3 regions of the Rossellomorea sp. FM04394 genome follow, and region 2 is predicted to be linked to each of the others. Evidence: riboswitches for the same ligand, from Rfam matches in the RefSeq annotation. Region 2 holds a riboswitch; each other region holds the start of a gene.

Region 1 (10,499 bases), 1.0 Mb from region 2:
CATTTCCATCCTTTGGAATATATAACCCACCAGCCACATTTTTTGAGAGATGAGGTTCGTAGATAGATAGGCTTCCAGGAGATAACCATTCAACCTGTTCCTCTTTTGCTGCTATAGATGCAACTTTCAGTAAGTCATGGGCTTCTTCTTCTGTTTTCGCTAGTTTAATCATTCCATTTTCTACATACTCAATGTTCATTCCGCTGATTTCTTTGAGTTCCTCAGCTAATGTAGAATACATATTCCGGCTTGCCATCGCCAAATGATACATAGGACTCCCCCCATGTAATTCTGTTTGAACGCCAAGCATGCCTGCAGCGGCTTTCGAAGCTTTTCCCGCCAATTGATTCCTCTCAATCAGGAGAACTTTCTTTCCTCTTTTGGATAACTGATATGCAATGGAGCAGCCAATCACTCCTCCACCCACAATTATGACGTCATACTGCTTTACCAAACTACCTCACCTCCTTATGTAATTCTTTATAATAGGATCGGGCTGAATCAATTGGATCCTTTGAAAGGAAAATGCCTGATAAAACCGCCACCCCTCTTGCTCCAGTTTGCATTATTTCACGTACACGATTAGGTGTGATGCCACCGATAGCGATAGTGGGAACAGGGATGGATTGAACCAAATTTACCAAACTTGCTACTCCCCCGGCGGCTTTCCCTGGTTTCGAAGAAGTAGCATATACATTTCCATAGAGTAGATAATCCGCTCCCTTATCCATTGCCTGTTGTGCTTCTTCAAGGGAATGTACAGAAGCACCTATTTTCAAGGAAGGAAAAGCACTTTTCACCAAGCTGATATCCGCACTTTGATGGCCAAGCTGCACCCCTCTTACATGCTTCATAAAGGCAATGTCTGCCCGATCATTGACACATAATTTTGTTAACGGGACTCCTGCTTTTACTAATCGATCGATGGCCACAGCCATTTCTTTCCCCGTCCACTGCTTTTCGCGAAGATGGAGCATGTCGAGATATGGATAAATGGACTTCGAGATTTTCACTAATTCTTCCACAGATTGTTTTCCTGTTGATATCACATGTAATTGTTTTCTCGTTTCAATTCCCATAGCGAACATCTCCCGCCGGAAAAATAGGTAGATGGGTAGAAAAATAGTAACTGAGCACAATCATGAAGAGAATGCTCCCCAAGAAATATCCATCATATTTCGAAAAGGTTACTCTGTAGTAATAGGTTCGCTGCCCACTTCCTTTAAAACCCTTTGTTTCCATGGCCACAGCAATTCGGTGCGCTCTTCTGATGCTCTGGGCAAGCAGGGGAATGGAATACGATTTCAATTTATGGAATACGTGCTTTATTCCTCTACGTTCTTCAACTCCCCTGACTCTCATGGCGTTTCGTATCGTGAAGAATTCTTCAATCATAATGGGAATCAATCTAAATCCGGCCATAAAACTATACGCATACTTAGGTTTTAATCTCAGCTGCTGCATGAGGGAGTAGAAAAGCTTCACCGGTCTCGTTGTAAGTGCAAATAATAATCCCAAGATAGCGAATACGATGGTACGCAATCCAACATGGATCCCCCGATAAAAACTCTCTTCGGTAATGTGGATCAATCCAAGTTTCATCCATGTTGTTTCACCTTTCCCAAATAAAATCATTGATGAAGCTGTAGAGATGAAAACAAGGAAAAAGGGTAGGATCATTAGACTGACGGTTTTATATGAATATCCTGAGAACACCCATAACAGGAGAAAAAACAGTAAGCTCAAATATAACAACCAGTTAAGATAATGAATAAAAAGCAGGAATACAAAAAGCCCGATCAAGGTCATTAGCTTGAAGCTGGGATTGATTTGATGAAGCCAGGTTTCTCTGTGCTCGAGTTCTATATTCATATTGCTTTACTACCTGCAATCTCATTATAGAAATCCTGGGTGAGGCGCCCATTTTCGATGACCCATACTCTGGATGCAAAGTGAGTAATGATATTTTCATCATGGGTCACCATCAGAATGGTAGACCCTTCTTTTTGATAGTCTCGAAGCATCTCAAGTAACGCAAACGTATTTTGGGAATCCTGGCCAAAAGTCGGTTCGTCCAATAACAGAATATCTTTATTCCTGACAAGGGAAGCTGCGACGCTTAATCTACGCTTTTGCCCCATGGATAAATGATAGGGATGATGATGTTTGAATGGATCAAGCTTGAATCGCTTCAATAGTGCATGCACTTTTTCTTCCACTATCCCTTCATCCACCTTTCCCCGCCGAAAGGTATACGCAACTTCATCAAACACACTGTGTGTTACAAACTGAAACTCGGGATTTTGAAAAACAAATGTACATTCTCTTGGAACATTCTTCCCTTTTACCTGTCTTCCATATAATTCATACTTCCCGGTAGTTGGGATGAATTTCATGAGACTGTGGAGTAATGTAGATTTCCCGGCTCCGTTCTTTCCGGTGATTGCAATCCATTCACCTTTAATGCTGCCGGCATTTTGAAGGTGGATCTTCACCTCTTTTTGTACATACCCTTTGAAGTTCTCTAGCTTTATAGTCGTCCTTCCAAACGGGGCAACCTTCTCCGGTGGGTGGAAAGAAAGATAATCTTTCCACGCTTCCGGATACCATACCCCAACTGATTTCAATGTTTCCTTAAAATTTGATAAGATGTGAGACTTTGGACCATCAGCCACTATCCTTCCACAAGCATCGAAAAGAATAATACGGTCAATGATTTCCATTACGTGATCCAGCTTATGTTCAACAATAAGTAACGTTTTATCTTTACATTTCGTTTTCACTGTTTCCCATACAGATTTTGTACTCTCTTCATCCAACATGGCTGTAGGTTCATCCAGAAATAGCGTATGGGGATGGAGCGCAAGGGCAGAAGCAATGGCCAATTTTTGTTTCATCCCCCCTGATAGAGATGAGATTTTCGTATGGGAATCCCCCAGACTTAAATTCACCTTCTTTAACAGTTTTTTAATTTCCTCTGGCATTTCGTCTCTTGGGATTTGCTTGTTCTCCAAAACAAAGGCAATTTCCTCATCAACATAAGGCATACAAAATTGAGCGTCCGGATCTTGAAAGACATACCCGAAAGATTCAGGACGTTCAATCGAGTCAGCTTTCATCGGTACATCTATCGAATGGGGGATCACACCGGATAGAACCTGAAGGAGTGTGGATTTTCCACAACCAGATGGCCCGAGTAGCAATACCTTTTCCCCCTCTTTTATCTTAAGGCTTACGTCTTTAAACATCAGATTCTCTGAACCCGAAAATGTAAGCCGCAGATTTTCAACATGCATGGTCCTTCCCTCCTTTACTGATTAAGGGCATCGTAATCTCTTTGGTCAGCACGTCTTACCAAACTGGTTACCCCCGTTTTCTCCAAAGCCTTAACAAGATAAAAGGCTCCTATGCCTGCTATCAAGATGGAACCTATTAATCTGGCACCAATAAAAAGTGATAAATTCCACAGAACGAGGTCTCCCATGTATCCTTTTAAATAGTCCATCAGGATTGATCCAATTGCAGAGCCCACTGCTGCTGTACAAATGATGAAGACATCATGACGTTTATAGCGGGTGATAAGGAAAATGAACTCTGCAAACAATCCTTGAATCAGACCGAATAGGAGTACCTCGAGGCCCCATTCACTTCCCATGAGAAATTCCCCTGAAGATGCTGCAATCTCTGCCAGAAGTGCCACGCCAGGTTTCTGAATGATTAAAAAAGCCACGGTCGCCGCCATGAACCACATGCCATAGATCAGTTGATCAGCATGCAATCCAAATGGCTTTAACAGGTTGTAGACCGGTCCCCAAAGCTTATAAATGATTCCAAAACCTATGGAGATAACGACCGTTACTAAAATGTCCGTCAGCTTTAATTTAGACATGTATTCCACCTTCTTTACCAAGAGATGACTGAAACGGCCACTTCTCCAGAGTGTATGCCATTTCCCAAAACTGTAATTCATATATGCTGCTTAAAATAAAATTCTCCCTCATTCTTTCCTTATCTGTTACCGTCATCGTTTCAGCCAATCCATCCAGTCGATGGATCTGTTCTTCCACTAATTCCCGAAACCATTCTCCGCCATACGCAGCGATCCACTCCTGATAGATGGCATCCTCAGGTGTGGATGATTTCAAGCGTTCACCGATTTCATAATACAACCAGTAGCAAGGAAGTATTGCCGCCAGAATATCTGCGAGGCCTCCATACTGTGCGGAACGATACATATGCGACGTGTAGGCATAGGCAGTGGGAGAAGGTTTAAACTGCTGTTTTTCTTCTTCCGTAATCCCTAAACGGTTTGAGAAATTTTCATGAAGTGATAGCTCTGCTTCATTTGTCCCCACAGCGTGTGTTGCCATTCTCGATGTGGTATGTAAGTCTGTTGCCTTGGCTGCCCCAAGTGCCTGCACCTTTGAAAAGTGCGACAGGTAATAAGCATCTTGCAGAATGTAATATCTGAATTTTTCAAGGGGGAGCGTTCCATCGCCGATACCTTTAACGAAAGGATGTTGAAAGCTTGCTTCCCAAATTTCCTTCACTTCATTTCTTAAGTACGCTGTAAATGACATAGTATCTTTCTCCTTTTCCAGACGATCCGAAATAGGCAACAAAAAAGCCACTTTCCATTATGCATACAGCATACAGAAAGTGGCTTGAGATCAGAATGTTAGATTACGATTCTATGCGACCGTCAAACACCACTTCCCTACGCTGGTCTCAACCAGATCAGGTTCAAAGGGTCTTAAAGTCACACTTTAATCTCAGCCTTTAATAAGGCACCCCTAGTGGATCGTCCTATGAAATTTTGTATTCGATGCTATCGTACCACGATTCTTTTACTTGTCAACACCAAAAAGAGATCCTTTCATCATTTTCACATTTGTCCTTTCCAGTCAAAACCAATGATGGCAAAGGATTCCCCTTAATAAATTTAATTGAAATACTTTTTAGAATAAGGCTCTCATAAAGCAAAATTAAGCACTTATTAAAAATATATAAAAATACAAGAGATTGATTAAACATGTATAAACACTACATTAATAGCAGGGACGGACCTCCATGTTGGAGGTCCGTCCCTGCCCCATCATTTAAACCATCCTTTTTCTTTTGATTGAGTGATGGCTTCGATTCGATTTTTTACTTCAAGCTTGTCTAGAATGGTTGAGATGTAGTTTCGGACGGTACCCGTTTTGAGGCTGAGCTCATCGGCTATCTCCTTCGTGTTTTTCCCGTCGGCAACCAGCTCCAACACTTCTTTTTCTCGATCTGTGAGAGGGTTTTCTTCACCGTACACATCGTCCATGAGCTCCGGTGCATATATACGTTTACCGTCCATCACAAGACGGATCGAGTTCGCCAGTTCCTCACTTGGACTATCCTTTAACAAATAACCTTTCACCCCGCCTTTTAATGCACGTTGAAAATAACCGGACCTCGCGAAAGTTGTCAGTATGATCACTTTGCAATCTTTACCCTTTAATTCCTCTGCGGCTTCAAGACCGGTCTTTTTAGGCATTTCAATGTCCATGATACAAATATCCGGCTTCAGCTCGTGGACGAGGGCAATGGCTTCTTCTCCATTGTCGGCTTTCCCTACCACTTCCATATCATCCTCCAAGCTCAATAATGAGCCTAAAGCCCCTAGTAACATTCGCTGGTCTTCTGCAATCACAATTCGAATCATTCCATTCCCTCCCTGTCTGTCTGCTTAATTACTTTCGGCACTCTCATTATCAAAGTGGTTCCACTCTCGGAAAAAACGTCTAAGCTCCCATTCACAAATTCCAAGCGTTCTCTCATCCCGATTAGACCGCTGCCTTTAGATTGTGTGTAATCTCCCTCGATCCCCTTACCATCATCCTTCACTATGATGGTCATCTCTTTATCCGACTCTTCAATGATAAGCTCACAGTACGACGCCTTGCTGTGTTTGACAACATTTGTCACGGCTTCTTTTAGGCACATGCTCAAAATATTTTCCAGAAAGAGTGATGCCTGGGGCAGAATGATTTCATCGTCCATCACGAAATCAATTTCGGCTGCCTTTAATAGCTGTTTGATCCGGACGATTTCGTCTTTTAGCCGGATCCCCCTCATTTGTGAAACCATCGTCCTTACTTCACTTAAAGCGGTTCGTGCCGTTTGCTGAACATCCTTTAATTCATTCCGGGCCTGCTCTGGATCCTTGTACACCAATTTTCTGGCCAGATCGCTTTTCAGGCCGATGAGAGAAAGCTTTTGACCCAAAGTATCGTGCAGATCACGGGCAATCCTTTGGCGTTCTTCCTGCTTGACCAAGTCTGAAATACGTTTATTGGCATCCTCTAACTGATCTTCGAGCTGCACCTGTTTATTGCGATTATAAATATTAAAAGGTAACAGAATGACACTTATCCAAATGATCAGAATAAAAGGAAATTGGGATAGGAATAATTCATCCTGTATAACAAAATTATAATTAATCGATGCCGTCGTTAATACAAGGTGGATAATATAAAGGGTTAGAAATGCCACCCGGTTTTTTATATTCCCATTATAGTAGGCAATATAAAAAGCAAAATAGATAAAATTAAATTGAATGGTCATGGTAATGGATATGGCAATTAAAATCGACGTCCATAAATAAACCGGCCAATCCTTTGAAATAAAAGCAAATCGTAAGGAAATAAAGAACATGATGGTCAATGAAATCCCTACAACAATTTCGATCGTAGAGGAGGACTGAAAGATAAAATAAAATGGCAGGATGCTGATGATGCTCCATATGTATGGGGAAATTCCGGAACCTTTTTGTATATTGATTAACTTTTTCGGCATTTGCACGATGCAGACCTCTTTTACTTTCATTATTTTAATGATGTCTCCTATATTATTACATGAATTATCCCAATTTTCATAACAAGTGGTTGAGATTTTTTGAACCAATAGAAAAGTTAATCATAGGAAACCCTAGACTCTAAAATACTAATATTTCCGATTTTGTATCGCTTTTTGCTTCTGCATGATCCCATAGGATTTATGAATGATATCTGTTAATACATCACCTTTATAAACTCTTCCAATTTTCGTGTTTTGCTGATAGTATTCAACGATTTCATCCAATTTTTTTGATGTTTCCTTATCAACCCTTACATTAAGCTGCATTCTTCCTTGATCTGACAAGGTTCGCCCTCCTTTTCTATCTTTCTGTTAGTAACTGCTAGCACTTTGTTATCACTAGTATAACAGATGCTATCAATTGCATATACCGGCAAATGACCTATAAAAAGTTGATTCACTTTGAAAAAGCCCGAGCGTCAATCCGCCCGGGCAAGTTTTATTTGTTTTCAATCGAGATTTTAACTGGTACAATATCCATTCTCACATTGAGATATGAGTAATCGTCTTTGTTTCCATCTTTATAACCCCAAAAGCCTTCCGTTTGATCTCCTTTTTTGAAAGTAAGTTCGAATCCTTCATCTTCAGAAAAACTATAGCTTTTCACTTCATCCTGTCCAAAGTTATCAAGAAGACTATAGCTTAAATAGTTTGCAAGAGAAGGATGCGGCGTCAATACTCCTGTATGGGGAGCAGCTTTGTATTCGTAGTATTCATAGTCTTTTGTTGAGACCTTATGATCACTGATCGTATATTCCATTGTATTTAAATTTAATTGATCACCAGAGGTAATCCATGACAAATGTACATTTTTATACGTATGAGAAGATTGTGATAGAACTGACTGACTCAAATCTACTACTGAAACGCCGCCTCTACCTTTTACTTCAATGGTTTTGGCTTCGTTATCCACTATCATCGCTGTATCTTCATCGATGCCATAGGAGAATTCATTTTTTTCTCCATGTTCAGCAGTGGTTGCAATTAAACGTCCCAAACGTGCTTTTTTATCAAAATGCTGATCAACGATACCGTACGGGAAGAAACCTAATCCCTTCTCAAGATATCCAGGTCCGCCTTCTTGTTGAGACATGCCGTCATACGTATCCGTGAACCCTTTTGATAGAGTGTCATAGCTTCCACCACCCGCGATCATCACATCGCTCATGATTGCAGCTCCTGCACTTGTACCGCCAAGAACGGCTCCATTACGATAAATTTCCCACATATTTTCAAGAGCCAGTGATTTCGATCCATCTTGATTTAACAATGATTGAGTGATATCCGTTTGATCTCCACCTACAAACCAGATGGCATCATACTCTAAAATACTTTCTGCTATATCTGGATTATTTTTATTCTCCATCCACTTAGACTCATCTTCTTCTGTCCCTTTGAAGTCATGATTTGATAGAGGAAGAATGTCGATATTTTCTTGAGGTACACCATATGATTCCAGATCCTCTTTAAATGCATGTGAAGACTTTAAGCTGGAACTTGCAGCAGGGATAATCCCTATCTTCCCGTTTTCCCCAGCCCGATTGATAAATTCTCTGTACACTTCTTCATTACTACTCCCCAGAGCTCCTCCAACAATCACCAGGCTGCCTTTTGTCTCAGCATCAAAAGAACTTTCAGGCACTTCTAATGAGGATGCATGAAACTCCTGTGTAAGCTGATCTTTCTTATTAAAATCGACGGATACAGGTGAAACATTCATTTCCACATGCAATAGGGAGTATGAATCTTTTTGACCATCCTGATAACCCCAATACCCGTTTGTTTCATCTGTCTGTTTGAACTCTAACTCGAAACCATTTCCTTCAGTATCGTAAATATAACTGTAAACCTCACTTACAGCTTCGTTGTCCACCAGGGAATACGACAGGTAATGTGGTAATGTTCCATAGGATGATAGAACTCCTGTAGCCGATAGAGGTTTAAAATTATAATATTCATAGTCTTTTGTTTCAACCTTATCCTCGCTTATGTTAAATTCATTCGTTTTCACATCGAGCTCATCTCCAGGAGACATATAACTAAGATCAATGTTCTTTATTTCTTCTCCTGTTAAGGTAGATTGAGATACATCCACTACCGTAATGTTACTTCTGCCCAATACTGAAATCGTCTGTTCTTCATTGTTGACCACCATCGCAGTATCTTCATCAATCCCATAGGAAAAGTGGTTTTTGTTCGTTTCGTAGCGGATGGCTGTAGCCGCTAGTCTACCTAGCCGTGATCTTTCATTCAAATGTTGATCTACTATTCCCCACTGAAAGAATCCAAGCCCTTTTTCAATATAGACAGGTGCATATTCTCCTTCGGGATTCGAAACGTCTTCAGTTATAAACTCTTGACGAAGCCCTCCTAAACTATCACCGCCTGTAATCATCACATCACTCATGATGGCTGCTCCGGCGCTTGTCCCACCAAGGACGGCTCCCTCCCGGTAAATATTCCAAATTTCATCTAAAGCTTTCGTGTTTTTCCCATTGTCCTTTACTAATGTGTCTGTGATTTTAAGCTGATCTCCTCCGACAAACCAAATACCTGTCATCTTCTTGATTTTTTCTGTTATTTCTTTCTTTTGAGCATTATTTTTCCATTTACCTTCGTCTTCCTCCGTACCTGAGAAATCGTGAGCAGATAGAGGAAGGATTTCAATCGATTTTTCATCTACTCCATACGACATCAAATCTTCCTTGAATTGATTTGATGACTTCAGGGAGCCTGAAGCAGAAGGAATGATTCCTATTTTCGCTTTCTTTTTACCTCCTGATAGTTTAATGAACTCTTCGTAAACAGCCGAGTTGCTGCTACCTAAAGCTCCTCCGACAATCACTAGATTCCCCTTGATGCCGCTCTCGTTTTCCTTGGCAAATACACTGGAAGTTGCCAAGCTCATTATAACTGTAAATACAGCTATAACAATGAATAGTTTCTTCGCTTTACCCAAATGACCATTCATCAACATTTCTCCCTTCTATTAATCTATTTTCAATTATTTATTATGCAATTTCCATGCCAACTCTGAAGTATCTGAATTATCAGTCACATAAGAAGGAAAGGGTTAAAATAGGCTATTTATGGTGAGGTTATAAATGAACCAATAAAAAAACCTCTACATTCGTTTGGTTTCGAATGTAGAGGGTATAGCCCATATCGATTAACCGATATTTTCCTCGCAATATGAAAGAATGAGACTTTCTTCATCTTCTTCTAATTCAAAATCAAGATATTTCTCAGAGTTTCGTTCTACAATGGTCGACTGTACGATCCTGGCACCGTTTTCGTCCCGGACAAAAATGGCTTTTATGTAAATACCCTGTTCTCTATATAGCTCATCATCCTCAGGTACTTCGATATCAAGTATAACTTCGTAACGCTCTCCGCTTAGTATACCAGTAGGATCTTTAAGCTCCTCAGCACTGTGATTGATAATATTCATTCATCTAACTTCCTTTCAATCTAACACAAGTTTCTTGCATCATTCTATTATACACCTTTATTCACTTATTTTAAAAATCTAATCGATCATAACCAAGTAAAATAAATAGGCTTCTTCCTCCGTCTTCGTTATAATACTGAATAGAATCAACGTTTAAGGA
Region 2 (10,499 bases):
GACACCTGAATTTAAAAAGGATTTCTATATTCAACAATTATTAAGGATTGGCGTGTATAAATATTTTGGTAAGCAGCTTTATGAGCTCTCCATGAATGAACTGCAAGATGTCTATCTGGAATATTATGTTGGTGACGATATAGGGAATTAAAAAAGACGAACCTTTTAGAAAAAGGATCGTCTTTTTTGCTGTACTGAGTCTTATTATGGCACATCATGTCCCATAGAAGTTTGCAGGATTTCAAACCATTGATCGTGGCTTAAAGAAATGGAAAGAGAGTCGATTGCATTCTGAATGCGTTCTTTTTTACCTGAACCTACGATAGGCATAATGTTTGCAGGGTGATTAAGAAGCCATGCATATAGAACTTCATCCATTCCCTTTGCGCCTGTTTCTTCTTGTACCTTCTTCAATGTATGTTGAAGACGTATGGCTTTCTCATCCTCTCCTTTGAAGATCACCCCGCCTGCGAGTGGAGACCAGGCCATCGGCGCGACACGTTTCTCCTGACAAAGGTTCAATGTACCGTCTTCAAAGTTTTCTAAGTTATAGGCAGACAATTCAATCTGGTTTGTGATCAACGGAAACGGCAAATAAGATTGGAGCATATTCCATTGATGGTCTTTAAAGTTTGATACTCCGAAATGCCGTACCTTTCCTTCTTCCTTCAACTGAGTGAAGGCTTCAGCCACTTCTTCTCCATTCATAAATGGATCTGGCCTGTGAATCAATAATAAATCGATGTAGTCCGTTTTCAGATTCTGCAGGGAGTTTTCAACAGATGCCAAAATATGCTTTTTACTCGTGTTGTAATGATGAGTTTTATGTTCCGGACGATTGTCGGAAGGCAGGACAATACCGCATTTCGTTACAATCTCCATTTTCTCACGTAAGGATGGCTGAAGGGCAAGGGCTTCACCAAATAAGGCTTCACACGTATATGAGCCATAAATATCTGCATGATCAAAAGTCGTGATTCCGTTTTCAAGATTGTGTTCAATGAGAGAAAGCGTATCTTCATTCGATTGATCCCAGTCTGCAAGTCTCCACAACCCATGAATGATTCTTGAGAATGATAGGTCTTCCGTCAATTGTATTCTTTGCATTGTTATAACCTCTTTTCATATGGTATGTAGATATTCTTTATAGTCATACTAAACGTATATTACTATGTTTGGAAAGGAATTAAAAATGATTGAACCTCTTCATGATCTATTATTGAACTGGAAGATCCATCCTTCCTCCATAGAGAACGTGGAAAGTCATCCGAATGTTTATAAGTTGAGGAGCCGGGAGAAGACATTTTATTTAAAAAAGAGATTGAACTCTTCAGTGGAGAAGCGGATGGAAGAGCTGCTCTTAACTTCTTTTTTATTAGAAAAGGGAATTACTGTTGAGAGGCCGATGTTAACTGTCTCACACCAGCCTTTTGTAAAGCAGTTTCAGGTTTTCTACTCCCTGTACCAAGCTCTGGAAGGACTGCCAGTACAATTCTATTCCTTTACTTCTCTGGAAGGGGTCGGAACGTATCTCTCACAACTCCATAGCAGGCTAAAACAATACACCTGTAAATACGAGGTGGAAGAATGGAAAGTAGAAACACATTTGAGAGAGTGGATAAGCGGACAGGATTCTAAAATGATAGAAAGGTGTGGCGAGGGGTTTCTTGGCAGGCTGAATGAATGGTCTTTCTCCTATAGAAAATTATCCCATCAACTCGTCCATAGCGACTGTCATCCCCGTAATATCCTCATGAAAGAAGGAAGGGTGACAGGGGTCATAGATTTCGAGAGGATACGAAAAGCACCCCGAATAGCAGATGTCTGTTACTTTCTTGCAGGGATGCTCAAAGACCAGGTCAAGCAAAGGGAGGATGAGCAATTTGAAAGTATCCATGCCTTTATGGAGGGCTATCAGTCCGATAGTACTTTAACTCAGGAAGAAAAGGGACTGATGCCATTCTTAGTCATTATCTTTCTTCTTCAATACACCTTTTATTACAATCAAAAAGGGTATTCACACGTTGTATCAACATACATCCCATTCATTAACAAGCTGGTGAAATCCGGTGTTTATGAACGGGCCTTTCAAATGTGAACCTATTTAAGAGGAAATGCTTGAATATCCACCTTTTCTGTGGCAAAGTAGGAAAGAAGATAACGTTTAATTTCATACTACAAGTGTAGGGGGACCGGTGTGGCCGGTTGAGATTGTATCCTGACAGATACTGACCCTTTGAACCTGAACTGGCTGATACCAGCGTAGGAAACATTCTCTTAAACATTACATGATCATGTTTAACGATGCGTCCCACGCTGAAGCTTGGGGCGCTTTTTGTTTTTGTGAGCTAAGTGCTCTAAGGTGTTTTACATTCATTCTCTCTACAAAGTGAAGAATAGAGAATAAACGTTACAACTACATACAAGGAAACTGAGGAGGAATTCAAGATGAAAAAATGGATGGTCATCATCTGTGCTGTCTTTCTTTTGACGGCCTGCAGCAGTGAAGGAAATACGGCAGATGAACAAAAGGACGGTCTAAAAAAGGTATCAGTCGTACTGGACTGGACCCCGAATACCAACCACACTGGATTATACGTTGCGAAAGAAAAAGGATACTTTAAAGAACAGGGGCTGGATGTTGATATCATCTTACCTGGAGAGGCAGGGGCAGATCAACTTGTTGCCTCGGGTAAATCGGAGTTTGGAGTGGGATATCAAGAGAGTGTCACACAAGCCAGGGTGCAGGATGTTCCCCTCGTATCTATCGCTGCTGTCATACAGCATAATACATCCGGGTTTGCTTCACCTAAGGATAAGGGTATAACGACTCCAAAGGATTTTGAAGGGAAAAGTTATGGGGGATGGGGATCACCTGTAGAAAAAGCCGTCATGACATCGATTATGAAACAAGAAAATGCCGATGTAGGGAAAGTGGATTTTGTAAACATGGGAGATACAGATTTCTTTACTGCCGTGAAAAGGGATGTTGACTTTGCGTGGATCTACTATGGATGGACAGGTATTGAGGCAGAGCTTCGCGGTGAGGAATTAAATATGATGTACGTAAAGGATTACTCTGAAAAACTGGATTATTACACCCCTGTTTTGACGACGAATGAAAAGATGATTAATAAGGACCCTGAAACGGTCAAAGCATTTTTATCAGCTTCTTCAAAAGGCTATGAGTTTGCCATCGACAATCCGGAAGAGGCTGGTGAGATCCTTTTAGATGCAGCTCCGGATCTTGATGAAGAGTTAGTCATGAAGAGTCAGGAATGGCTTGCTCCTAAATACAAGGATGACGCTGACAGATGGGGGGAGCAGAAGCTGGAGGTTTGGGAAAACTATGCTTCATGGATGTATGATAACGATTTATTAGATAAGGAACTGGACAGTAAAAAAGCATTCACAAACGAATTTTTACCAAAATAAGAGGTGAACAAAATGGGGAACGCACTCGTAAGCATACAAATTATTCCGAAGACGAAAAATGGTGAAGATGTCATTCCGTACGTCGATGAAGCCATTGCGATCATTGACAAATCAGGTGTCCGATATGAAGTTCATCCATTGGAAACGACGATGGAAGGGAATCTATCAGATTTATTTAAGGTGATTGAACAAATGAATGAGCGAATGATTGAAATGGGCAGTTCAAATGTCATTTCACAAATCAAGGTATTGTATCAGCCTGCCGGGATTGAAATGAATCAATTGACGGAGAAATATAAAGGATGAAGCCGTGGATATCGAAAGGATGGAGACCCTTCTTGGTCCTCATCCTTTTATTCGTCATTTGGGAAATCACCATCAGAGTATTCGAGGTACCGGCATGGCTAATGCCATCACCTTCAGAAATATGGGCTGAAGGAGTCGCCTCATGGTCCACGTTTACGGGACATCTTGCTTCGACAACTCTCCTTACGATCGGAGGGTTTGTGATTGGATGTACGATTGGGATCGGGACTGCAGTTGGTCTGCATCTTCTCCCTAAAGTAAGAGAAGCGGTATATCCACTCATGATTTTGTCACAAAATATTCCGATCATCGTCTTGGCTCCCTTACTTGTTATCTGGTTTGGATTTGGACTATTGCCAAAAATCATTGTCATTACCCTGATTTGTTTTTTTCCTGTAGCGGTCTCTGCATTGGATGGATTCAGGCAGACGAATTCCGAGTACATCCTTTATATGAAAATGTCAGGAGCATCAAAAGGACAAATCTTTCGAAAAGTTGAATGGCCGCATGCACTACCGTCCATCTTCTCAGGACTGAAAATTTCAGCTACCTATAGTGTGATGGGGGCAGTCATTTCGGAATGGTTAGGAGCTCAGGAAGGGATCGGGGTCTACATGACACTTGCCTCTTCTTCCTTCAGGACAGACAGGGTATTTGTAGCCATCTTCATGATTATGCTGCTCAGCCTGGTTTTCTTTGGCATCATCTTGTTATTGGAAAAAATCATGATTAAGTGGAACCGGAAGGAGGATAAATAGCATGACAACCTTATCTATTCAAAATATGTCCAAATACTTTGATGGGGAACTGATACTGGATAACCTTTCCATCCGTGTAGAAAAAGGTGAGTTCGTCTCGATCCTTGGTCCTTCTGGAAGCGGGAAGAGCACGCTGTTTCATGTCATCGGTGGATTATTTACCCCTGATTCAGGAGATATTCAATTAGATGGAAGGTCGATTAATGGCCAGAGAGGAACCATCAGTTATATGCCTCAAAGTCCGTCCCTGCTACCTTGGCGAACGGTGATTGAGAATGTGATGCTGGGTCAGGAGCTGCACGGAAAAAAAGATAGGGAAAAGGCATTGAGTATGATAGAACGGGCAGGATTGAAGGGCTATGAGGATGCTTATCCCGATGATCTTTCTGGAGGGATGAAGCAGAGAGTAGCCTTTATTCGTGCCCTTGTCAGTCCACAATCCTTTTTATGCCTGGATGAGCCGTTTTCTGCCCTGGACGAATTCACACGATTGGACATGCAGAGGTGGCTCCTTTCCATTTGGGAGGAAGATTTGAGTTCCGTTTTATTCGTCACTCATAATATCGACGAAGCACTGTTCCTGTCAGACCGGATCATTGTATTATCGACTCGGCCAGCCAGGGTGCAGAAGGAGTTCAAAGTACCATTTCCACGTCCCCGCGACAAGGGAATTCTCTTAACTGAGGAGTTTTTGAAATGGAAAACGAGCATTTTTGAGGAGCTTTCTCAATATGTGTAAACCTTCATTGATTGATTCCCATATTCACTTGGATTTGTACGAAGGATACGAGCGTGATAAGATTCTGCAGGAACTTGATCTGTATTCTGTAGAAGCGCTCATATCTGTATCGTCCTGCCTTCAATCGACCAGGACGAACATCGATCTCTCAAGGAGAGATGCAAGGGTCAAACCGGCTGCAGGATTCCATCCTGAGCAGGATCTGCCTTCTGATGGGGAAGTCGAGGAGCTTCTATCATTCATTGAGCTGCATCAACAGGAAATAGTGGCGATTGGAGAAGTAGGATTGCCTTATTACAAAATCAAAGAAGATCCTGATATTGAAGTTGAACCGTATATCGATCTGTTGGAACGGTTCATGATCGAGTCAAAGAGGATGAACAAACCGATTATCCTTCATGCGGTGTATGAGCATGCACCCATCGTTTGTACCTTGTTAGAAAAGCACTCCATAGAAAAAGCTCATTTCCATTGGTTTAAAGGAGATGATGAGACCATTGATAGAATGATTGAAAATGGCTATTCAATCTCAATTACACCTGATGTCCTTTATGAAGTTGAGATACAGAAGCTTGTAAGGAAGTATCCTATTGAAGGAATAATGGTTGAAACGGATGGTCCTTGGCGTTTTGAAGGAGAATTCCATGGAAGGTTGACCCATCCTGGTATGATGCATCGAACCATTGAAAAAATAGCAGAGTTAAAAGGAATTCCAGAATTAGATGTATATAAACAACAATTTAAAAATACGAGTGATTTTTATGGTATATAAAAGGAACGAATTCTCTTGCATCATAGGTGCAGGAGAATTTTTTTTATAAACAACTTTTACCATCATATTTATCAGGAAGTTAACAAAAAATGATAGTAATGACGTTTAGAAAAAGGTGAAAAGAATGGAACTGAATGATCAATATATGCCCTATCAAGCAGGGGATGTCGTATATGTGATTTATCGAAATCCCCACACACAAAGTGTAGCCAACGTGCAGGAAGCAGCCGTAGTACATGATCCGGAAAATCCGAACGAACTGGCGTTATTTTTATATGAAACCTATTATCCGTTAACACATGAAATTGCGGTTTATTCTTCAGAAGCAGAAGCGGAGCAAGCCTATACTCAATCATTTGGAGACCTGTAGGAGGGATAAATCATGGTTAAACCGTTCGTGCCACAATTGGTCTACTTTGAACCGAATGCCTTGGAATATCCCCTCGGTAAAGAGCTCAAAGAAAAGTTTGAAAAAATGGATGTGGAAATCCGGTACACAACATCCCATAACCAGGTTCGTAATCTGCCCGGGGACAACCACTTTCAGAAATATCGCATTGCAAAATCCACATTAGTAGTCGGAGTAAGAAAAACGTTGAAATTTGATACATCCAAGCCGTCTGCTGAATACGCCATCCCTTTTGCAACAGGGTGCATGGGGCATTGTCACTACTGCTATCTCCAAACAACGATGGGGAGTAAACCGTATATCAGAACCTATGTCAATGTGGATGAAATATTTGAGTCGGCGGACAAGTATATTGCGGAAAGAGCTCCTGAATTCACACGATTTGAAGCTGCATGTACGTCCGATATTGTAGGGATTGATCATCTTACTCATACACTTAAACGAGCCATCGAACATTTTGGTGAATCCGAGCATGGCAAGCTTCGTTTTGTAACGAAATTCCATCACGTCGACCATCTGCTTGATGCAAAGCATAACGGGAAAACAAGGTTCCGGTTCAGCATCAACGCAGATTATGTGATCAAGAATTTTGAGCCTGGTACATCTCCACTGGATAAGCGTCTTGAGGCAGCGGGAAAGGTAGCGAGAGCAGGGTATCCTTTAGGGTTTATAGTGGCACCTATCTATATCCATGAAGGATGGCAGGAAGGGTATAAGCAAATGTTTGAACATTTGGAAGCTCACCTGCCGGAAGAAGCCAAAAAGGATCTGACCTTTGAATTTATTCAACATCGTTTTACAAAACCGGCTAAAAGGGTCATAGAGAAAAATTATCCGATGACTAAACTTGAACTAAACGAGGAAGAACGGCGGTATAAGTGGGGTAAGTACGGGATTGGCAAGTATATTTATCAGAAGGATGAAGAAGAGGATATTAAAGATCATCTTTATGCTTATATGGAAAAGCATTTTCCGAAAGCCAAGCTTGAGTATTTCACATAAAAAAAGGGACTGATTACAGTGGGAAATAATCGTTGTAATCAGTCCTCTTAATGTAATTGCGGAAGAATGTTTTCTAGATCTTTCACTCGCATGGCAATTTCGTCGCAGATCTCCTGATAGTGTACCCATTCTTCAATCGGTGTTGTAGAACGTTTACGGGGATTAGGCAGATTCCAATAGATGACTTTCTCTTTTAATTCTGATGGAAGCTCCATCTCATCATCATATTCTTTATCCTGAATCGCAACGATAACCGAAGCATCACCAAGTTCTTTCATCTCAATGCGTGAAAGAGGGAATGAACTAATATCAATACATAATTCTCTCATTGCTAAAATACTGAATTCTGCACGACTATCAGCTGTCCATCCGGCACTTTTGAAAGACCAGTCCGACACATCGAGTTTCTCGGCCCAGCCTTCAGCTATCAAGCTGCGCTGCTGACTACTTGAAAGAAAATAGACTGTTTTATTCATAATAGGTATGTTCCTTTCTATTTTCATGCTGTTATTACTATTTACCCAATCACGTATCATTTAATCCCTAAATGTAAAAAAGAAAAGATTGGCATTCAATCCGTAGTAAGATGGAATCATGTTTCTCCCTGTTATTGTGGGTGTAATTGGTTGAAATATAGTAAATATGTTTTAAATCTCCCATAAACTTCTTCAATTATTAAAAAAATCAGTATAATAGGAGAGGGAGAATGAAGAAGCTCTAAGGGAATGGAATCTGAATGGGAAGGCAGCTGAGCACGATTTATAGAATCTTTTTTTGCAAAACAGAAATAAGAATGGTTTTGCGAGTGTAAATCTAGGGTAAACATCTTTTAATTATTTTGTATTTATATGGGGAGGTACATCTATGAAGTTTAATTTAACAACGAAGATTATCATCGCCTTGATCCTGGGGGCGATTGTGGGATTACTGCTCAATATTTTTGCTAAAGATATATTTGATATATTAGATCCTTATCTATTTACTCCGTTAGGAAAGATCTTCCTTAACCTCATCAGTATGCTTGTCGTCCCAATTGTGTTTCTATCTATCGTCCTTGGGTCGGCAGGTCTGGGTGACCCTAAGAAACTCGGGAGAATAGGTTTGAAGACCATTGTATTCTTCTTAGTGACTACCTGTATTGCCATTGTGATCGGTCTATCTCTGGCTAATGTCATTGATCCCGGCCTGGTAGAGGGAATCGACAAAACACAATCGGAAGGTTTTGAAACCGAAGAAGCTCCTCCTGTGGGAGAGACTCTCATGAACATTATTCCAAAAAATCCACTGACTGCGATGACAGAAGGAAATATGCTGCAAATCATTGCATTTGCCATCTTCATTGGATTTGGATTAACGGCATTAGGGGACAAAACAAAAGGGATATTAAAGCTGGTTGAACAAGGTAATGAACTGATGATGTACCTTGTGACACTCGTTATGAAATTTGCTCCATACGGAACATTCGGATTAATCGCTTCAGCAATAGGAAGCCAGGGATTCAGTGCTTTGAAGGCGATGTGGCTGTATTTTGTCGTCGTTCTTGCAGCATTGATCATTCACGCCATCGTTACTTATGGTGGAACGATCCTTCTTCTGGCAAAGAAGAATCCATTATGGTTCTTCAAGAATTTCAGTCCTGCGATGAGCGTAGGATTCAGTACATCCAGCAGTAACGCCACGCTTCCCATTTCAATGGATGTTGCACAGCAGCGTTTAGGGGTCTCGAAATCAGTAAGCTCTTTCGTCCAACCATTGGGAGCTACCATTAACATGGATGGTACCGCGATCATGCAAGGGGTTGCGACTGTCTTCATTGCACAGGTATATGGTGTTGACTTATCGATGGAACAGCTGATTACAGTTGTACTGACGGCTGTTTTAGCGAGTATCGGTACGGCAGGGGTTCCTGGAGTGGGATTGATTCTTCTTGCCATGGTATTAAGCAGTGTAAACCTGCCGGTAGAAGGGATTGGATTGATTCTGGGGATTGACCGTTTACTTGATATGGCCAGAACCTCCATCAACATCTCAGGAGATGCAGCATGTGCGTTGTTTGTATCTGAATCTGAGAAGAAGCGTACGATTAAGGAGCAAAGAGGAGAAGCATAATCTCTCAATATAAAAACTTCAAGCAAAAAACGAGTCTATACTCCAATGGAGGCTATAGACTCGTTTTTTTAATTTCAGCTTTTCTATATTTATTTTATCTGGTCATAGCGTTCTAATGCTCTTTTCCTGGCAGCTTTATGATCGACGATTGGATAGGGGTAATCTTCACCCAATACGACACCTGCATGTTCAAGAATATGCTCGGGAGCATCTGAAGGCATGTGGATATATCGGCTTGGTACATCACGTAATTCTGGAACCCACATCCGGATATAGGCACCTTCCCCATCAAATTTTTCACTTTGCAAAGTTGGATTGAAAATTCGGAAGTAGGGGGCAGGATCAACCCCTGAGCCTGCAACCCATTGCCAGCCCATTGAATTATTGGCAAGGTCTGCATCAATCAGCGTTTCCAGAAACCACCGGGCTCCCTTTTGCCAAGGAATGAGCAAATGTTTCGTCAGGAAAGAGGCGACAATCATCCTGACACGGTTGTGCATGAATCCTGTTGCCCATAATTCTCTCATTCCTGCATCAACGATCGGATAACCAGTCTCCCCTTTTGTCCAACGTTCCCAATGATCCTTTTCCTGCTGCCACGGGAAATTCTCGAATTTCCCGTTAAGAGGGTGGGTTGGAGACTTAGGAAAATGAAGAAGGACAGAATAGGAGAAGTCCCTCCAGATTAATTGTTTAATGAAGGGTTCAATCAGCCTGTCTTCCTTCTCCAAGAGTGTGTGATACATACTTCTCACAGATATGATGCCAAGTGCTAAATAAGGGGATAAAGTGGAATGATGGCCTTCAGCAGGAAAGTCTCTTCCTTCAGAATAGTCATCCAAGCTTTTCCCCATAAATGCATTAAACCTCTTAATTGCAGCCTTTTCACCTGGCTCCCAAATGCTGGACATAACGCGAAACCATGGAATGGAAGGGAGGAGGCCTAGTTCATTGAGTGATTTGCCCTGG
Region 3 (10,499 bases), 990 kb from region 2:
TGAGAGGTTTTCCTTCATGACCTCGTTTACTTTGTCGAGTCGGGATTGAACTCTTTCAAAAAGGCTCCATCCACGTTTCAAAACCCATAACAGGAACACCCATAATACCGGAATCACGATTAATAAAATAAGGGCAAGACGAACATTCACGATGAGTGCCATGATTGTTGATCCCACAACTAGCAGCGGCGCTCTCAGCATAATGCGCAAACTCATGAAGATCGTATTCTGCAGCTGCCTCACGTCATTGGTCATCCTGGTGATGAGGGATGATGTCGGGAGCTTATGAAAGCTTGCAAAGGAAAACGACTGAACCTTTTTATATAAGCTTTCCCGCACATCATAACCAAATCCCTGACTCGTATGGGCGGCAAAAAATGAATTCGTCAAGCCGGAAATAAACGCAAGGAGCGACATCCCAACCATGATGAAGCCCCATTTCATCACTACGTCCAAGTCTCCATTCATAATACCTTCATCGATGATCCGCGCCATAAACAGCGGATTCAATAGTTCTACAGCAAGCTCTACCAGCATTAAACTCCAGGCAACCGCCATGGCAACACGGTAAGGCTTTAAAAAATGTATGACCTTCAAATGAACACCCCTCTGACAAAAAGCTTCCATTATGTATATATGTATCATCATATCGTTTTTTTATGCCGGGTGGTAGTTGGAAGCATTATATTCGACACTCTGCCAATTGGACGATTAACCATGCCCAAGCCCCTTTCATATACTGACGGGGACGATTAATCGAAAGATAAGGAGTTGACGTGATGGATATTCAAATGTCTACTTTTACCGATCCATATTTGTATCAAGCATTGATGAGCATGATGGATGAATTTCTGGTGATACAGACGAGTGAAGGCTCTGTACGGGGTAAGCTTTCAAGTGTTTTACCTGACCACATTGTCATGGAAGTGAGTGGAACGCCATTCTATGTTCGATCTCAACAAATTGTATGGTTCTTCCCCAGTTCTGAAGATGCTGACCGATAGAATTCAAAAAGGAGGGTAAGACATGTTTAAACGAATGAATAAGCTGCTCATTGAACTCCCCATCCCTGAACACGGTGACAAAAATGCCGCGGCTGCCGTTCAGGAATTACTCGGTGGTAAGTTTGGAGAAATGTCCACTTTAAATAATTATATGTTCCAGTCCTTTAATTTCCGCCAGAAAAAGAAGCTTAAACCCTTTTATGATATTGTAGCCAGTATTACCGCGGAAGAATTCGGTCACGTGGAGCTTGTAACCAATACGATCAACCTGTTGTCTGTCGGGAATACCTTCCCCGGTGACCCTAATATCGCCCCTCTCCAAAATGGATTGGATGCCAGAAACACGTATCAATACATTGCCACTGCCCAAACGGCTTTAGCCGGTGATTCCATGGGAAGGGCATGGACGGGAGATAATGTGTTCAGCTCTGGAAATTTAGTGTTGGATCTGCTTCATAATTTCTTCTTGGAAGTGGGAGCCAGAACCCATAAAATGCGGGTATACGAGATGACCGACCATCCTACCGCCAGAGAAATGATCGGGTACTTACTAGTTCGGGGCGGCACCCATGTATTGGCCTATGCAAAGGCATTGGAAATCGCGACGGGTGTGGACCTTACCAAGATGCTTCCGATCCCTGACCTTGATAATTCCAAATTCGATACAGCTGTAAAATTCGAAGAGAAAGGGATTAATAATGTACTTTATACTTGGAGTGACAACGACTACAAGGATATCGCACAAATATGGAAGGGAACAAATCCTGAGAACGGGCAGCCACTAAGGGTTATCGAAGGCACACCTGAAGGAGCCCCGATCCCTAACCTGGATGACCTGCCGGAAGAATTTGCACCTGGTATCTCGAAGGATGATTATGAACTCATTGCGAAGAGATTGTTGAGGAACTTATAAAGCTGATTTCTCCTCCTCAACAAGAATATAAAAAACACCACATGGTCCCATAAGGACCATGCGGTGTTTTACTTTTATTGATTAAAAGGTGGAGTATCAGTTCCGCCATTATCAGGTCTGTTCTTTTCTTCTTCAATTTTTCGATCCAGTTTAGAAAGATATTTTTGCGCAAAGTCCTTTCCACCCAGACCAAATGCCAAACCGAAGGCTAGTGCCAGTCCACCCAGAATCAGCATGAATGCAATATTGACGATGGAATCAGCCACTTTTAATTGATCCAAGGCCATAAAGAAGCTTAAGGCAATGATTGCATATTTCGTGATGGTCGAAAGCACTTGGAAGTTATCACTCAATACATTGGATATGATGCTCTTGACCAAGTTACCTAAGTATAAGCCTGCCCCAAGAATGACGATGGCTGCCAATACATGCGGTAAGTAAGCAAGGACACCCGTTGCCAGGGCGACCAGGAATTCCAATCGCACAATTTCCAGGGCTTCTACAACAAAGAGGAAAACAATGATAATCTGAACGACTCTACCTACAAGTCCTGATAGATTCATATAGGATGAGCCCGTTGGTTCATAGGGATTCCTATTGACGTTCATACGTCCTATACCCATATTACGTAATAGAGAATTGAATCCTACCCGGTTCAATAAACGTGCCACCATGGCTCCAACCCATTTACCAACCCAGATTCCTGCAAGAATGAGCAGGATCGCAATCGCAATATTCGGAAGCATCACCAGGACCTGATTCAGCATGTTTATCGCCGGTTCTGAAATCCCGCGAATGTCCAGCTGATCCAATGCAGAAATGGTAACCGGTATCATGATGAGTACGAATACAATCGTACCAATGACCGATGAAACCGTTGTTCCTTGAAAGAGCTTGCCAATGCCGAATCGTTCAGCTACTCTCTCTGTTCCGATCGCCTGTAAAAAGTTCGTGACGATATCGCGGACGACTTTGGCTACAAACCAGCCGACAAGGAAAATGATAGCTGCAGCAAACAATTTAGGAATAAACCCTAGGAAGTTTTGGAGCATTTCCGTGAAAGGCCCTGAAACCCCTGTGATATTAAGAGCCGCTAACACTCCCGGCAAGAATATGAGAAGCACGAGATAGAATACAATTCTAGCAGCCGTATAGACATAACGATGTACATCGTTCTCATCTTTCGCTAATTTAGATCTTACCAGCGTGCTTTTAACCGCAGGTCGCGTACCCAGTTTCTCTATCAATACCTTCAGTACAGAAGCAACTATCCATGCAAATAATAGAATAAGTGCTGCCTTTAATACATTTGGAATCGCTGCTGCCATCGTGCTCAACATACCGACCAAAGGTGAAGCAATAAAGTTCAAGTCAAGCATATTGAAGAAGGCAATAAACACGAACACAAGAAGGATAAAGTACACAATTTTACTAATGACTTTCTCCGATGTCCATTTCCTTTCTCCATTCCTGCTGCCAAAATAAAGGTTATCATCGATCTTCACCCGTTTTAAAATTCCGTAAACGGCTTTTTCAACAGCCTTTGCTATGATCCACCCGATCAATAACACTAATAAAGCTAATAACAGATCAGGAAGCTTCCCTAAGTACCCGTACCATTCTTGCGTTATATCATTGTTCATTCGATGTTCTCCCTTCAATTATGGAAATTGTATAAAGCTAATAGTTATCTACCCAAAGATTTTTTTTCAAAACCTGACAAAAAAAGATAGTCTAATTGATTCATCAGGGAGTCTTAAGTAATAGAAAACCCTTAAGGCGAAGCACCTTAAGGGTTTTCATCATGGGAGATCAATTGCGTTTTCTTTTTTAAAATCATCTAATGAGTAAGCAGTCACTCTATTATGTGATAATGTATAAAGCTGATCATCAATATATAGGAGTCTTTGAATCTGGTCTTCCCACTGTTCGTAATATTCTTTGTTGCTGTTTTCTTCTTCTGTGAGCTGAGACTTTAAAACGATTCCTTTTTCAGGTGTGATTTCATACAGGAGGGCACCTTGATAGTCAAAATCCAGTTCATGCCGGCTTCCCTCTTTTTCATGATAAACAGAAATGGGAAAGCCATATAGATTTCTTGAAGGCTCATGGAGCAGTGCTTTGTGATCGTCTAACAAAAAAGAGTGTGTACCCTGCCCGCCTATTATTTCAGTGTCCGTTTCCTTTGGATGCTGAAAGTCTGTAATATCGAATAATGAAATCTTCATCCCCTGTCGAACGACTCTGGGTTCCTCATTAGTTGCTTTGTCATCACCCACCACTTTCGTATCAAAACCAAACCCTATGAGGTGATGTTCGTCTAAAGGGTGAAGATAGGTGCTGAAACCTGGAATTTTCAGCTCCCCCAAAACCTTTGGAGCTTCCGGATCTGCCGTATCGATGACAAAAAGGGGATCGACTTGTTTAAAGGTCACCATATATGCCTTATCTCCCATAAACCTGACAGAATAGATTTGTTCTCCCCTGGCTAAATCCGTTACTTCCCCAACATTCTTCATGTTCTCATCCAGAATATAGAGAGCATTGGTTGAAGGAGAATCACTGTTCCACACCTCCCCTTTCGTCGTTGCGATCCGAAAGTTACCTTTATGTTCATCCATGGAAAATTGATTTAAAGCTCTTCCTTCTACCTGACCTGATGAAGCATATTCAATCTTTCCATCACTTACGGAAAATTTATAAATTTCAGTGTTTGAAGAGATCCAACTTTTCATAGCATCTTCATTGTATTTTTCTACAGCCACATAAAGGTTGTTTTTAGACATATACACTTTATCGCCGCTTCCAAGATAGGATTGAACGATTAGAGAAGCCTTGGGATCTTCCATATTCATTCCCGTCAATAAGGTATAGTTTGGGGAATGGGACTGTGGAAAATACTTAATATCTTCTATTGGAATTGGTGTCGCTTCATCACCTGTTAAACTATCTTTCACCCGGGGTCTCAGATCAGGATTCCCCCCCTGTTCAAGCATCCAGTAGTTTGGATACAAATTCGAAATCAAATATACCGTGGAAGCAATCTTCCTGGACGTTACATATTGACCTTCTAGCTCAACATACCTGAGAAGAGATGGTTTTGCTCTATCTGAGATATCATACAAAATCGCAACGGTCGTCCCTTCTACAGGCATAGTGGAAGCAATTGATTCTTGTTTATTCTCTTGAAGATGTGCAGGCGACCAGCTATTCCCGATGACGAGCAGCTTATCATTCTGTAAAAATAGATGATGGGGCTGCATATTTTCTTTATAGCTTGTAGAGGATACCACTTTCATTTCTTTCACAGGATTTGCCTTTGTAATCAGCAGCTTACGGTCTGTTAATTGGTATATATAGCTTCCATCAGTCTTCACTATATCCCCTTCATCAACTCCTTGAACCTGATTATTCGTTTCAGAAAAAAGGGATTCCGATTGAGGCGATTCTCCAGCTGCACTATCTTCTGATGATTTGGATTCCATATTCCCTTCTCTACCGAACAGAGAAAACTCCGTATCTTCCTTATTTTTCTTTAAAATTTGTTTAAAATAGTTCGTTAGTTCTTCCTTGGATTGAATACTGGGTAGTTTAGAGGTGACAGAAAAGGGTATTTCTGTATCTCCATCATAAGAAAAACCCCATTTGGTTTTCACTTTAGGAGAAATATGAAGTGTATACTTGTGTGGATCAGAAGGATATCCTTCTGGCGGTGCTTGAATCTGCAGGGTCTTTCGATTTTCATCCAACTTCATGGAGACATTGATCCTCTCTCCAGTGGAGTTTTCTACATAAATGTTCCGGGGCGTCACCGTTTCCTTATTCAGGGCTGTTGAAAATTGCAGATTCCATGAGTTATTCTCCATCACGAGAAGGTCGCCCTCCATCTTCCCCTCGGCCTTCACAACAGGTCTTTGACTATACACAAACGTTCCAAGTGCCACCAGCAACACAATTCCAGCAATGATGAGCAGATAAGATTTCTTACTCATACTATGACCCTCCTCTATGTTCTATTTGTTGATTAGACGTTGGGAGGGAGAAAATGTTACATGTGCACGGAGTCTGCAGTTTGATCATTTCGTCCAACTTTGTTTCGTTTCTATGCTCTGCTGAAGCAATAAAAAAAGACCCCACAAAAGTAAGGTCCGTCCCTATCTCATTCGTCTTGCACTTACATTCAGCCGTGCGTTTCGGATGACTTGGTTGATGACTTCCGAGAAGATGAGTCCGATGGCGATGGAGCCTGAGATCATGAAGGCTTTTGCTGCCAGGTTGATGGCGGCATTGTAATCGTTTTGAACGAAATTCCTCATGGCATCGTACGCAAGTCCTCCAGGTACAAGAGGGATAATTCCGGCTACAGAAAAGATGATGACCGGGGTTCTATACATTTTCGCGAATACCTGACTAATCACGGCAACGACAAAGGATGCAAGTAACGTCGCAAGCACCGCATCCGCGTCATTTAAACTCATTCCTATGTAGATGATCCAGCCTAACATTCCAACAATTCCGCATTTGAAAAGGGACTGCTTTGGAGCGTTGAAGATAATCCCGAATGCAGCTGCGGATATGAAGCTTGTCACTAATTGTTCGATGATGAGCATTCCCTTTTCACCTCAACTTTTATTCTCTATACTTATCAAATGCACCCTATGTCAGAGTGAAAACTACGGCAATACCCGTCCCGATGGCAAACGCCGTTAAAAAAGCTTCTGCTCCCTTCGATAAACCCGACACCAAATGCCCTGCCATTAAGTCCCTGACGGCATTGGTTATAAGAAGCCCAGGTACCAGGGGCATCACTGATCCGATAATAATCTTATCCAACTCCTGTCCGACTCCCAGCTGGACGAACCCATAGGAAAGCATTCCGATAATAAAGGAAGCAAGAAACTCGGCGAAGAATTTAATAGGTACGAGTCGATGGAAATAAATCAAGCTCGTAAACCCGACTCCACCAGCGAAAAGCGCCGGAATGAAGTCATTCCACATTCCCTGGAACATGATGAGAAAACATCCGCTTGCAATCGAAGCGGCCAATACTTGAATAACAAAGGAATAGGAAAGATCAGATTGATCCAGCTTTTCCAAAGCATTGTATGCTTCTTCAAGAGTGAGATGCCCTTTACTGATTTGCCTTGAAATACTATTCACGAGGGTTACTTTTTCAAGATCAGTTGACCTCTCGTTTATTCGGATCAGCTTCGTTTTAGTTGGTTCAGACGTTTCAATTGAGAAGATGATCCCTGTCGGGGTAACATAGCTGTGAGATTCTGAAATGCCATATGAAGCGGCGATCCTCATCATCGTATCCTCTACCCGATACGTTTCTGCACCACTTTGCAGCATGATCTTACCCGCCAGCAGACTTACCTCCATAATGTCATATCTTCTTATCATTTTTGCTTCCAATATCAATCTCTCCACACGTGCTATTTTTTGAATAGGTCTAGTTTATAGGAAAGAAGGGGTGTAAGCAATGAGGAATGGGATGATTTTAGTAGATTTAATATGTGTAGAGGGTTTTAGGGGCCAATGTTGAGCAACTTGTTAAAAAATCTCCAGTCTCCGGATCTTCACTACTCATCCTCCTATTCCCTTTTCTCTCTTCCTTTTTAAAAGAGTGTACAAAACAGTGACCAGAACAAACCCTGCCACAACCAACATTTGATATTCTTCTACAACTCCCAGGATCATTTCTTTATCCCCATCATAGAACTTGCCTATACCTAAGAAAAAAAAGGTAGACGGAGCAATCCCGAGCATAGTTAGGAGGGAATACACTTTCAGATTCATTTTTGCCATGCCTGCCATGAAGGGAATGATATTTCCTAAGTGAAGGGGGCTTGCGATCGCTACGCTCCAGATTCCGTAGCGGTTGAACCTTTCCTGGGCTTCTTTAAGCTTCTTCCGTTTTTCAGGCTTGAGCCTTGCCTCCAGCTTCGCACCTAGTTTCAAACTGATAAAATAAGGAATATAGCTCCCCACTGTATAAAGAAAACTTCCTATTAAAGAAGTGATTCCTATCTCCATCCACGTTAATTCTAAAATAAATCCCATTGTTACGATAAAAAAAGTGCCCACAAAAGGGAAAGCACTTCCTTCAATAAATAGAGAAAGCAATACACCCCATATCCCCCACTCAGCCGAATAATTTGCCATGATTTCTTCCATCCAGGTCACTCCTATACGTACGAATATCTTAAGTATAAAAAAATCGACAACATGCAAACAGTAGCCGTAGAAGTAATTGCTCCTAAGACCTGGGGTGTATTTTTACATAAAAAAAGACCAGCCTCTTTATAGGGACCGGTCCAGACAATTTTATGATGCCTTTCTTCTGCTTTCTTGAGGAGATACCCTTACTTTGATCAATCTTGGCGCTGTGTTGAGTACGATCAGCAGAGCGATTGAACATAGGAGTGCTGATCCCAGCATGGTGATTCCGTTTGCTGCTAATGAAAAAAGTAGCGGCGACATACCTTTCGGTGCATATTCTGCAAAGAAGACAAATCCTGCGATGAAGTGCCAAACATATCGAGCCAGGCTACCTAAAAACGTAGCAGCCACTATCCACATGACCGCTTCCGTTCGGCAGTTATTTCTTAATGAGGATTGGATCTTACCAGAAATGAATCCGGCAAGACCGATAGAGGCAAAGGCGATGAAATATTCAATTACCATCTGCACTGGAGTCGCAATCCAAGCATCTCCCAAGGCAATTTGCAATAGGCCCCATACAAATCCAGCCAATATGCCCGCCTTCCATCCTCTTCGATATGACAATAGAAAAATAGGAACCATTGCTATCGAAATGGAGATACTCGGTGATAGCTTAATAGACGGAAGCATATCAAGGATAACGGCGAATGCCGCCATCAATGAGGCTTCGAGTAAAACCACAAGACGTATGTTTTTCATAAAAAAATCCCCCTTGTTAGATGAAACGAAACCATAAGGGGGCTTAATGTAAAAGCAAAATAAGCAATGCTGCTTATTATCCACATCCCTACGCTAGTACTAACTAACAGGTTCAGAGGGTCAGAACAGATTGTTCACTCTCAGCTTTCGCTCCCCTTGTGGTAACGTTTATAAAGTTGTTATATTTTATTATACACGAAGAATGAAATGATGAAAGGTAGATAGGTTCACTCTTTAATTTCGCTATTATTTAAGGTGACTCATTAAGAGGATCGTGAAGTATGATGACGGGCATTGACTTAGGGGTAACCATGAATCCATAGACTTTTCCATCCTTGTCCTTGTACGCTACAGAATAATCTCCAAACTGGGGTGAGAATTCGACGTTCTGGTATTCGAGATCCAGATCTTGATACTTCATGCTGATATACAGGTTAGTGGCAATTCTTGCTGTCAGCTGTTGTACACTGGAAATCCGGTTGGCTACTATTATGAGGATGATTGCTAAACCAAGTAAAATGACTTTCTTTGTCCTGGACAATCTGATCATTCATCAAGCCCCCTTTTATTTCTTCATGACTACTATACTCGTATACTCTCTATTATATACCTATTCACCGAACCATGACAAAAGAGCTACTTTTTTTAGCAGCTCTTTTTTTATTGCTATTAAACGGCTCCCAAGATTAAGTTTCTAAAGTATTAAACAACCGTTTAACCCTTTCCACCTTGTCAGACCAACAACTTTCTCTCTTAATCAAACGTTTGTTTAGTGGTCTAACATCTTCACGAGACGGGCCATTTGGGTATGCAACTCATCCATTGGAACGAATCGGGCCTTCCTGAACATTTCTTTTCCATCTACAAATACGATGATGACCGGCACAGTAAAAATAGAGAACCCACCGGCTATTTCCGGTATTTCCTCTGCATCGGCATGAATGGACCTCACATCTTGAAACTCTTCCAATACTTCTTTCACTTGTGGCAAAAGTGCGTGACAAACAGAGCAATTGGGTCTTGAAATGTATAGTAAACTCAGCTTTTCTGCAGCAAGTGTAGCATTTATGGATTCTAAAGAATGAACTTCTTCCATATCTTGAGATCTCCTTTCTTTGATAACACATTACTAATAGGTATACCCACATCTCCATAGGTTTACCACCCTGAACCCACGGGAAAAGATAAACGACAATACATTATAAAGGATGGAGGAGACCTGAATTGAAACCGACTGTTAAGGAATTTTATGACGATAAGGAATTAATTACAGAAGTTGAAAAGCTATCTTCTCGAGGCGTGGACAAACATAATCTTTATGTATTATCACATGATGATGACCGGACGGACAGAGTCGCGGATCGCGCTGACGCCAATGAGATTGGTGTCAAGGAGACAGGCATAGGGACTGCAGTAGGGAACATGATTCTGAAAAAAGGCGACGAACTCCGAAATAAACTGATGGAAGTTGGATTTTCCCACGAAGAAGCGGATCAGTACGAAGAAAAGCTCGACGAAGGAAAGATATTATTGATTGTTAAAAACTGACCTTATAGAGAAATGGCTTAGGATGATTCCCCGGAATCATCCTTTTTTGTCTTGAAAAACATAGAGCTCCCCATTTAATGGTCTTCTAAACTTAGGACCTCTAAATC

Evidence for each region. Region 2 has a riboswitch for thiamine pyrophosphate ahead of ACCB35_RS06825 (ABC transporter substrate-binding protein). Riboswitches for the same ligand answer to the same signal wherever they lie in the genome.
Region 1: it holds a riboswitch for thiamine pyrophosphate, as region 2 does, so the genes downstream of both, tenA (thiaminase II) here and ACCB35_RS06825 (ABC transporter substrate-binding protein) in region 2, are expected to answer to the same signal.
Region 3: it holds a riboswitch for thiamine pyrophosphate, as region 2 does, so the genes downstream of both, thiT (energy-coupled thiamine transporter ThiT) here and ACCB35_RS06825 (ABC transporter substrate-binding protein) in region 2, are expected to answer to the same signal.

Annotation. Positions count from the first base shown of each region.
Region 1 covers NZ_CP168654.1:2,383,600-2,394,098, forward strand. The annotation lists gene thiO (glycine oxidase ThiO) at 1-454, opposite strand, end outside; gene ACCB35_RS11900 (thiamine phosphate synthase) at 456-1,079, opposite strand; gene ACCB35_RS11905 (energy-coupling factor transporter transmembrane protein EcfT) at 1,069-1,872, opposite strand; gene ACCB35_RS11910 (ABC transporter ATP-binding protein) at 1,869-3,296, opposite strand; gene ACCB35_RS11915 (ECF transporter S component) at 3,311-3,889, opposite strand; gene tenA (thiaminase II) at 3,882-4,580, opposite strand; TPP riboswitch at 4,698-4,805, opposite strand; gene ACCB35_RS11925 (response regulator transcription factor) at 5,096-5,695, opposite strand; gene ACCB35_RS11930 (sensor histidine kinase) at 5,692-6,828, opposite strand; gene ACCB35_RS11935 (hypothetical protein) at 6,976-7,173, opposite strand; gene ACCB35_RS11940 (cyanophycinase) at 7,328-9,859, opposite strand; gene ACCB35_RS11945 (DUF6509 family protein) at 10,058-10,339, opposite strand.
Region 2 covers NZ_CP168654.1:1,357,165-1,367,663, forward strand. The annotation lists gene ACCB35_RS06810 (Fur-regulated basic protein FbpA) at 1-151, shown strand, start outside; gene ACCB35_RS06815 (aldo/keto reductase family oxidoreductase) at 205-1,107, opposite strand; gene ACCB35_RS06820 (phosphotransferase enzyme family protein) at 1,193-2,098, shown strand; TPP riboswitch at 2,176-2,286, shown strand; gene ACCB35_RS06825 (ABC transporter substrate-binding protein) at 2,449-3,435, shown strand; gene ACCB35_RS06830 (thiamine-binding protein) at 3,448-3,741, shown strand; gene ACCB35_RS06835 (ABC transporter permease) at 3,738-4,499, shown strand; gene ACCB35_RS06840 (ABC transporter ATP-binding protein) at 4,501-5,238, shown strand; gene ACCB35_RS06845 (TatD family hydrolase) at 5,231-6,010, shown strand; gene ACCB35_RS06850 (transcriptional regulator SplA domain-containing protein) at 6,135-6,380, shown strand; gene splB (spore photoproduct lyase) at 6,393-7,421, shown strand; gene ACCB35_RS06860 (phosphatase) at 7,469-7,897, opposite strand; gene ACCB35_RS06865 (dicarboxylate/amino acid:cation symporter) at 8,286-9,530, shown strand; gene ACCB35_RS06870 (deoxyribodipyrimidine photo-lyase) at 9,620-10,499, opposite strand, start outside.
Region 3 covers NZ_CP168654.1:370,356-380,854, reverse strand. The annotation lists gene ACCB35_RS02035 (ABC transporter ATP-binding protein) at 1-558, opposite strand, end outside; gene ACCB35_RS02030 (YuzF family protein) at 780-1,004, shown strand; gene ACCB35_RS02025 (manganese catalase family protein) at 1,027-1,917, shown strand; gene ACCB35_RS02020 (mechanosensitive ion channel) at 1,992-3,560, opposite strand; gene ACCB35_RS02015 (beta-propeller domain-containing protein) at 3,720-5,909, opposite strand; gene ACCB35_RS02010 (threonine/serine exporter family protein) at 6,072-6,527, opposite strand; gene ACCB35_RS02005 (threonine/serine exporter family protein) at 6,574-7,323, opposite strand; gene ACCB35_RS02000 (DedA family protein) at 7,507-8,097, opposite strand; gene thiT (energy-coupled thiamine transporter ThiT) at 8,248-8,844, opposite strand; TPP riboswitch at 8,913-9,011, opposite strand; gene ACCB35_RS01990 (hypothetical protein) at 9,095-9,394, opposite strand; gene ACCB35_RS01985 (thioredoxin family protein) at 9,614-9,940, opposite strand; gene ACCB35_RS01980 (general stress protein) at 10,069-10,392, shown strand; gene ACCB35_RS01975 (histidine phosphatase family protein) at 10,429-10,499, opposite strand, start outside.